DNA from 2 places in the Mesobacillus sp. AQ2 genome. Region 1 is predicted to be linked to the other one. Evidence: predicted binding sites of a transcription regulator. Region 1 holds the regulator's gene; the other holds the start of a gene.
The links. The regulator CtsR, encoded in region 1, represses protease genes until heat stress. The targets are predictions, from matches to a motif close to ATGGTCAATAAAGGTCAAACA.
Positions count from the first base shown of each region.

Region 1 (4,432 bases):
CAGGACGGAAAGACCCCGTGGAGCTTTACTGTAGCCTGATATTGAATTTTGGTACAGCTTGTACAGGATAGGTAGGAGCCTGAGAAACCGGAGCGCCAGCTTCGGTGGAGGCGTCGGTGGGATACTACCCTGGCTGTATTGAAATTCTAACCCGCGCCCCTGATCGGGGCGGGAGACAGTGTCAGGTGGGCAGTTTGACTGGGGCGGTCGCCTCCTAAAGAGTAACGGAGGCGCCCAAAGGTTCCCTCAGAATGGTTGGAAATCATTCGCAGAGTGTAAAGGCACAAGGGAGCTTGACTGCGAGACCTACAAGTCGAGCAGGGACGAAAGTCGGGCTTAGTGATCCGGTGGTTCCGCATGGAAGGGCCATCGCTCAACGGATAAAAGCTACCCCGGGGATAACAGGCTTATCTCCCCCAAGAGTCCACATCGACGGGGAGGTTTGGCACCTCGATGTCGGCTCATCGCATCCTGGGGCTGTAGTCGGTCCCAAGGGTTGGGCTGTTCGCCCATTAAAGCGGTACGCGAGCTGGGTTCAGAACGTCGTGAGACAGTTCGGTCCCTATCCGTCGTGGGCGCAGGAAATTTGAGAGGAGCTGTCCTTAGTACGAGAGGACCGGGATGGACGCACCGCTGGTGTACCAGTTGTCTTGCCAAAGGCATCGCTGGGTAGCTATGTGCGGACGGGATAAGTGCTGAAAGCATCTAAGCATGAAGCCCCCCTCAAGATGAGATTTCCCATAGCGCAAGCTAGTAAGAACCCTGAAAGATGATCAGGTTGATAGGTCAGAGGTGGAAGCGCGGTGACGTGTGGAGCTGACTGATACTAATCGTTCGAGGACTTAACCAAATACGAAAAGCGTAGGCGACTGTACAGCCTCGACAAGCGCTGGAGGGCCAGCAGTTGAAGTCGTTCTTTGACTTCGGCGGATGGACCGAAGCGACTCGAGAGGCTAGGAGCCGGAGCTGGACAATGATCATTCGATTCTCTTGATTTCTTCTTACACATTATCTAGTTTTGAGGGTACAAAGTTTTTTGCGGTAGCAAAATAACTAAAACCTCAAACCAAATAGTCTGGTGGCGATGGCGAGAAGGTCACACCCGTTCCCATACCGAACACGGAAGTTAAGCTTCTCAGCGCCGATGGTAGTTGGGGGTTTCCCCCTGTGAGAGTAGGACGCCGCCGGGCACACGAAAGAACAGCTGAATGGCTGTTCTTTTTTTGTGTTTTGATCAAATTTTCATGAGAAGCAGAATTTTTCCGTTTAGCCAGGTTGGTTGATATCTTTGTCAAAGTGGTCGATATATCTCTGGATTTGGTCGATATATTTGTAAATCCGCCGATAATTTCGAAAATGTGGTCGATAAAATCAAAAAATCGCCAATAAAATTCTGAATGGATCCTCGTAAAAGAACTCTTAGGTACACTTTTACCGTAAAAACTACTCATTTGGCAAACATTTTCAAACAAAAACGCCTAGCTTGATATGAAATAACCCTAGAATCAGCACCAAATCCTCTTTTTCCCACAAGCAAATACCACCCTCCAGTTATCTCACGGATAGAGTCACTATTGATTCCGCCTGCCCATATAATGTTACGAAAAATCTCATTTCCTTTTCTCATTACAAGTTTCCGCCCCCTCTGAAATGGGTATAATAACCAACACACCCCTCATTGGCATGTTTTGGCATACATAATTTTGGCGAAAATAATACAAGATGCATTGATTGCAACAAAAAATATTTTTTTGTATAATTAATGTCAAATATAGTCAAAGTCAGATTGGGGGAGGTTTAGTGAGGAATATATCGGACATCATTGAGAATTACCTTAAGCAGGTTTTGGAAATGAGCGATAAAGACATTTTGGAAATCAAACGAAGTGAAATCGCCGATAAATTTCAATGCGTGCCGTCCCAGATCAATTATGTTATCAATACAAGATTCACGATTGAAAGAGGCTATCTTGTTGAGAGCAAACGGGGTGGCGGCGGCTATATCCGGATCATCAAAGTCCAGGCTTATGATCATGCACACTTGATTGATGATTTACTGTCTTTGATTCGGACGAGAATTTCGCAAAGCAGTGCTGAAGATGTCATCTACCGGCTTGTTGAGGAAGATGTAGTCACAGACCGTGAAGCAAAAATCATGCTGAGTGTACTCGACAGGTCTGTCCTGTATATCGAGCTGCCGCAGCGGGATGAGCTGAGAGCGAGAATGTTGAAGGCGATGCTGATGGCATTGAAGTATAAATAATACCAAAGCAGACAAAGAGGTGAGGGCATTGATTTGCCAACAGTGCAATCAAAGGCCGGCAACGCTGCACTTCACGAATTACTCAAATGGGGAAAAGTCGGAACTGCACTTGTGCGAAAAGTGTGCACAGGAAAAAGGTGACTTGTTCATGATGAGCAATGGCCCTGCTTTTTCGATCAATAGTTTGCTGGCCGGTTTATTGAATATGGAGCCTGCTTTTGAACAAAAAAAGGAAGCTTTTGAGACTGAGCAAGTTGCTCAGTGCCCTCAGTGCTCGATGACATTTCCGCAGTTTGTAAAAGTAGGCCGGTTTGGCTGTGCGACCTGCTATGATGCTTTTCGGGAGCAATTGACGCCAATTGTCAGGAGACTCCATAGCGGAAATTCCATGCACAATGGAAAAATACCGAAAAGGATCGGCGGTGACCTTCATTTAAGGAAGACAATCGATCATCTTAAGCAGACCCTAAAGCACCAAATTTCTGAGGAAGAATTTGAGCAAGCTGCCGGGACGAGGGACCAGATAAGGGAACTCGAAAGGAAATTGTCAGCAGGTCAAGAGGGAGGGGAGTAGCCTTGTCATTGGAGAAGTTCATCAATCAGGCTGTCAGCTCCTGGATGAGTGATGATGGTCCTGATTCAGATATTGTCCTAAGCTCTCGCATCCGTTTTGCAAGAAATCTTGATGAATATAACTTTCCCACCTTGTTCACCGATGGAGAGGCAGAGGCGGTCATCGGCACGATCATGGAGCGTGCCAGCCAAACTTCTGCAGCTGGCTTTGGACAGCTGGAAATGATCAAAATGGATGAGATACCACCTATGAAGAAACGGGTTTTGGTCGAGAAGCATTTAATCAGCCCGCATTTAGCGGAAAACGCTGTTCATGGTGCAGTGCTCTTGTCGGGTAATGAAGAAATTAGCATCATGATCAATGAAGAGGATCATATAAGGATTCAATGTTTATTCCCGGGCTTCCAGTTAACTGAAGCTTTAAAGGCTGCCAATGAAATCGATGACTGGCTTGAAGAGTATGTGAACTATGCTTTTGATGAAAAATTTGGCTATCTGACCAGCTGCCCGACGAATGCAGGAACTGGCCTGAGGGCATCGGTGATGATGCACCTGCCGGGCCTCGTTCTGACTCAGCAAATGAACCGGATTGTCCCGGCGATTAACCAGCTGGGTTTGGTGGTAAGAGGTATTTACGGTGAGGGCAGTGAAGCACTGGGCAATATCTTTCAAATATCGAACCAGATCACGCTTGGAAAATCGGAAGATGATATCGTGGATGATTTGAAAAGTGTCGTCGGCCAGATAATATCTCAGGAAAGGTCGGCGCGGGAAGCATTAGCGAAGACTTCGAACATACAATTAGAAGACAGAGTGTTTCGCTCTTACGGGACGCTTGCCAACAGCAGGATCATCGAGACAAAGGAAGCTGCACGATGCCTGTCTGATTTAAGGCTTGGAATAGATATGGGTTATATAAAGAATATATCGAAATCAATTTTGAATGAATTAATGATTTTGACTCAGCCGGGTTTTTTGCAGCAATATGCGGGAGGGCCGTTAAGACCGAATGAGCGGGATATCCGCAGAGCTGCTTTAATAAGAGAACGACTGAAAATGGAAACAAAAGACGAGTCAGGAGGATGATCTTATGATGTTTGGACGATTTACAGAGAGAGCACAAAAAGTATTGGCACTCGCACAGGAAGAGGCAATCCGCCTTGGACATAACAATATCGGTACAGAACACATCTTACTTGGCCTTGTGCGTGAAGGTGAGGGCATAGCAGCTAAGGCGCTTTATGGTCTCGGCCTTGGCGCAGAGAAGATCCAGAAGGAAGTGGAAAATCTGATTGGCCGCGGCCAGGAAACATCCCAGACAATCCACTATACTCCTAGAGCCAAGAAGGTGATTGAACTTTCCATGGATGAAGCGAGAAAGCTTGGTCATTCCTATGTAGGCACAGAGCACATCCTTCTTGGCTTGATTCGTGAGGGAGAGGGCGTTGCAGCCAGGGTGTTGAACAATCTTGGTGTCAGTCTGAATAAAGCGCGCCAGCAGGTCCTTCAGCTGCTTGGCAGCAATGAAACGTCCGGCCATCAGGGAGGCGGTACGGCAAATGCCAATACTCCGACTCTTGATAGTCTGGCAAGGGAT
Region 1 is NZ_CP126080.1:106,642-111,073, forward strand. Features, by position in the region: rRNA gene QNH36_RS00545 (23S ribosomal RNA) at 1-850, shown strand, start outside; rRNA gene rrf (5S ribosomal RNA) at 1,075-1,190, shown strand; gene QNH36_RS00555 (hypothetical protein) at 1,448-1,627, opposite strand; gene QNH36_RS00560 (CtsR family transcriptional regulator) at 1,801-2,262, shown strand; gene mcsA (protein-arginine kinase activator protein McsA) at 2,291-2,836, shown strand; gene mcsB (protein-arginine kinase McsB) at 2,839-3,921, shown strand; gene clpC (ATP-dependent protease ATP-binding subunit ClpC) at 3,926-4,432, shown strand, end outside.

Region 2 (4,432 bases), 1.5 Mb from region 1:
AATGAAACTGAAATTCCTGAGGATCCATTTTTCAGCAATGCCTGGGGTATGGAAACAAAAAACGGAGCAGACAATGTTACCACCTACCTTATTAAAAATGAAGAACAGCCTTTGAAGCTTACTCTATTCACAAAAGAAGGTTCTGATCATCGTGATGCCTTCATCCAAATGGCGAAGACAATCATGAAAGAAGAGAAATAAATAAAAAAAGAAGGGCACCCCCCTTCTTTTTTTTTTAGGCTCTTTTCTCAAACTTTGTTGCTATTGACTACTAAATGGGATTGAATGACCTAGTTTTCTTTATAAAATTCAAGCTTATTATGAGAAAAGAGCTTGCACACTTAAAAACGAACTACAAAATTGCTTATAGCACGTTAAAATCGGCTTTAAGATTTTAACAACAATCTTTACGAAAACAGCCTTTTTTTATGATCGATTTGTTAAATTGACAGGCTTCATCCACAGTAAGACAATGAATACTAAGCTGATATAGCCGAATACCGGATACAGGAACGAAAGAAGTGTTCCATAATCAATCAAGCTGATGAAATAACAGATCAGGAAGAGAAAAGAGACAATCAGCATGCTTGGCACTTTGATATGTTTTTGTATCTGTCTTTCCAGACCATAGATATTGCCGATTACAGATGTGAAAATTTCACCATAAACAATTAAGACAAATATCCAATAAAGGCTGGCTGCCAGCTGTTTCATGATAACCGCCATCGGAATCTCGAATGTATCGAATCCTGGAAGCATAATCAAAGTCAAGTGACTTGAGAGCAAAATCAATGTCAGTGCAATTCCCCCAAGAATCCCCCCCCACTTAACTGTCTGATCGTCCTTTATCTCTGCCGCGACAGGTACAAGCACCGCCTGGGCAAGAGACAGGTTCAGTGCCGTATAGGAAAACGGGCCGATTACGGCTTTCCAGCCATCCTCGGCATATGGAATAAACACAACCTGTTCAAAAAAACCAGGCAATTTGACTGACAGGGAAAATAGAATCAGGCTGAACAAGATCATCATCGGAACCACAAAAGTATTAACTGCAAAAACGCCCTTTAGGCCGACTACCATTACTGCAAGTGACAAAGCAATCGTTACAATGATTCCAAGTGATTTCGTTAATCCCAGTTGTTCCTCAAATACAGCCCCGGCTCCGGAAAGCATAACAGCACAAACGCCAAGAAGCATGAACAGCATCAATATATTAATGATCCTTCCAAAAAATCGCCCGAATAAATGCACATTCATTTCTTCATAAGAACGGGCACCAATGGCCGCTGCAATACGCATTAATTTAGCACCCATATATGTAAGAATGTATCCAGCCATGAACACTCCAATCAGTCCAAATATGCCAAAACGGGAAAAGAATTCAACGATTTCCCTTCCGGTCGCAAAACCAGCCCCCACCACAGTTCCGACATAAACAGCTGCAATTTGAAAGGCAGCACCCCAATTTGTTTTCAAAGCGTTCCCCTCCCTCTTCTCAATATATGTATGGAAAGACAAACCATGACGAGCTTTTTATTAAGCTCATTTCATGAACTCCGTTGCTTTCACATCATCAGTAAAAACAGCCTGCTCGGTTTTCGAATATTCCTTTCCATCCATCTCGGTGCACAGTCGAAAAGAGCCTCGAAGCCATATAGGGAGTTGAAAATGGAATTAGCCCGGAAAGCAATACTTTAGGCGAAAATAGCGTTTTATCATGAGGAGAGTATGCCCGCAATGTTATATTGAATTACCAATAATTTCTACAGACAAATATCTTGAAAGTCAAAGTTGGTCAAAGTATAATAAAGTTAAATTGATCAAAGATAGTCAAAGTCAAAGACTTTTTTGATTAAATATAGGAAAAATTTGAAGGAGGAATTTAAATGCTCTGCCAAAATTGCCAGGAAAAACAGGCGAATATTCAATTGAAGGTAAGCTTAAATGGTAACCAGAAGCATTTAATGCTCTGTGAAGACTGCTACCAAAAAGAGAGAGAAAAATTAGGTGCTTCACTCGGCAGCCCAACGTCCGGTTTTAACGGATTCGGAGGTTCGCCGTTTAATGATATGTTCAAACAATTCTCTGGGAATATGAATGATGAACCCCAGAATTCAAAACCTGCTTCTGTAACTAAAACAGCCGGCGGTGGGAATGGCTTTATTGACCAATATGGAAGAAACCTGACTCAAATTGCCAAGACAGGTTTGATTGACCCTGTTATTGGCCGGGACGAAGAAGTTAAACGTGTGATTGAAATATTAAATAGAAGAAATAAAAATAACCCTGTACTGATCGGTGAACCTGGTGTAGGTAAAACAGCTATTGCAGAAGGCCTTGCCTTAAAGATTGTCGAAGGTGATGTGCCAGAGAAGCTGAAGAATAAAGAAGTCTACCTTTTAGACGTCGCTTCAATGGTATCGAACACCGGAATCCGTGGTCAATTCGAAGAAAGAATGAAGCAATTGATTTCTGAATTACAGGCACGCAAAAACATCATTCTTTTCATTGACGAAATCCACCAGCTTGTAGGTGCAGGTTCTGCTGAAGGTTCCATGGATGCAGGCAATATCCTGAAGCCAGCACTTGCCCGTGGTGAACTTCAGGTAGTAGGTGCGACAACCCTGAAGGAATACCGCAAAATTGAAAAAGATGCCGCTTTAGAAAGACGATTCCAGCCCGTCCATGTACTGGAACCAACTGTGGACGAGGCCATCGAAATCCTGGCAGGAATTCAGTCCAAGTATGAGGATTTCCATCAGGTGACTTTTGCGGATGAGGCCATCAAGGCATGTGTCCAGCTTTCTCAACGCTATATCCAGGATCGTTTCCTTCCAGACAAAGCGATTGATCTAATGGACGAAGCAGGATCCAAGCTAAACCTGGTTTCTGACTATACAAATAAAAATGATGCTGAAAGCCGCCTTGCTGAAATTGCGAAGGAAAAGGAAGAAGCATTGAAGCAGGAAGACTATGAAACTGCTGCCAGGCTCCGTGATGAAGAAGCGAAGCTTGAGAAAGCAATAAACGAAAATGGCAATGCTGAACGACCTGTTGTAACAGTCAAGCATATCCAGGAAATCATCGAGAAGAAAACTGGCATTCCCGTCGGCAAGCTTCAGGAAGATGAACAGGAAAAGATGAAAAATCTTGTTGCCAACCTGAATGGCAAAGTCATTGGACAGGAAGATGCCGTGCAGAAAGTAGCCAAAGCGATCCGCCGCAGCCGTGCGGGTCTGAAATCAAAGAACCGTCCAATCGGCTCGTTCCTGTTCGTCGGCCCTACTGGTGTCGGTAAGACAGAGCTGACCAAGACTTTGGCTGAGGAACTCTTTGGTTCAAAGGAGGCAATGGTCCGTCTCGACATGAGTGAGTATATGGAGAAGCACAGTGTTTCCAAGCTGATTGGTTCTCCTCCAGGCTATGTAGGCCATGATGAAGCTGGCCAGTTGACGGAAAAAGTCCGCCGCAACCCATACAGCATCATTTTACTGGACGAGATTGAAAAAGCTCATCCAGATGTACAGCATATGTTCTTGCAGATTCTCGAAGACGGCCGCCTGACTGACAGCCAAGGCCGTACAGTAAGCTTTAAGGACACAGTCATCATTATGACAAGCAACGCAGGTGTTGGACATAAAACCATCAAGGTAGGATTTGACCAGAATACTGCTGTCAATGAATCAAGCATTCTCGATTCACTCGGAGGATTCTTCAAGCCAGAATTCCTGAACCGTTTCGACAGTATCATAGAGTTCAAGTCTCTTGAGAAGGAACACCTTCTTCAGATTGTGGATTTGATGCTTGCAGAGTTGAAAGAAACACTTGCAGAGCAGAATATCAGCCTTGAAGTGACAGTGGAAGTGAAGGCAAAACTGGCTGAGCTTGGATACCATCCAGCATTCGGTGCACGCCCGCTGCGTCGTTCCATCCAGGAACAACTGGAGGATTCCATTGCCGATTTCATTCTTGAAGCTCCGGAAGCAAACCAGTTGGAAGCGGTCATTGAAACTGACCAGATTATCATCAAGCAGAAATAATATTTATTTGATGCCCGAAGTTTTGAAACTTCGGGTTATTTTTATTTTTTACAGTTTAAAAATGAAAACTACATAGAAGGCATATAGAATAGAGTCATAGCTTTTTTATAGAAAAGAGGTATTCTAATGGGATTTTTGACAAGATTCAGTCTTAAAAATGCATTCGCTGTATTCATCATTTCATTTTTACTGATACTTGGCGGCCTGTACTCATTCACCAGGCTAAAGGTTGATTTGCTGCCAAATATCGAATTTCCCCAGCTCTCTGTGGAAGTCATATACCCGGGGGCTTCTCCGCAGGATATCAATGAACAAGTAACCGAGAAGCTTGAAACAAAATTCAAAGGGATCGATGGCATCAAGAAAATGCAAAGTTCTTCATTTGAGAGCAT
Region 2 is NZ_CP126080.1:1,629,778-1,634,209, reverse strand. Features, by position in the region: gene QNH36_RS08030 (DUF8580 domain-containing lipoprotein) at 1-201, shown strand, start outside; gene QNH36_RS08025 (YkvI family membrane protein) at 427-1,476, opposite strand; gene QNH36_RS08020 (ATP-dependent Clp protease ATP-binding subunit) at 1,887-4,040, shown strand; gene QNH36_RS08015 (efflux RND transporter permease subunit) at 4,167-4,432, shown strand, end outside.
Region 2: a site for CtsR is predicted at 1,782-1,802, ahead of QNH36_RS08020 (ATP-dependent Clp protease ATP-binding subunit). Genes of this name have one in related genera too.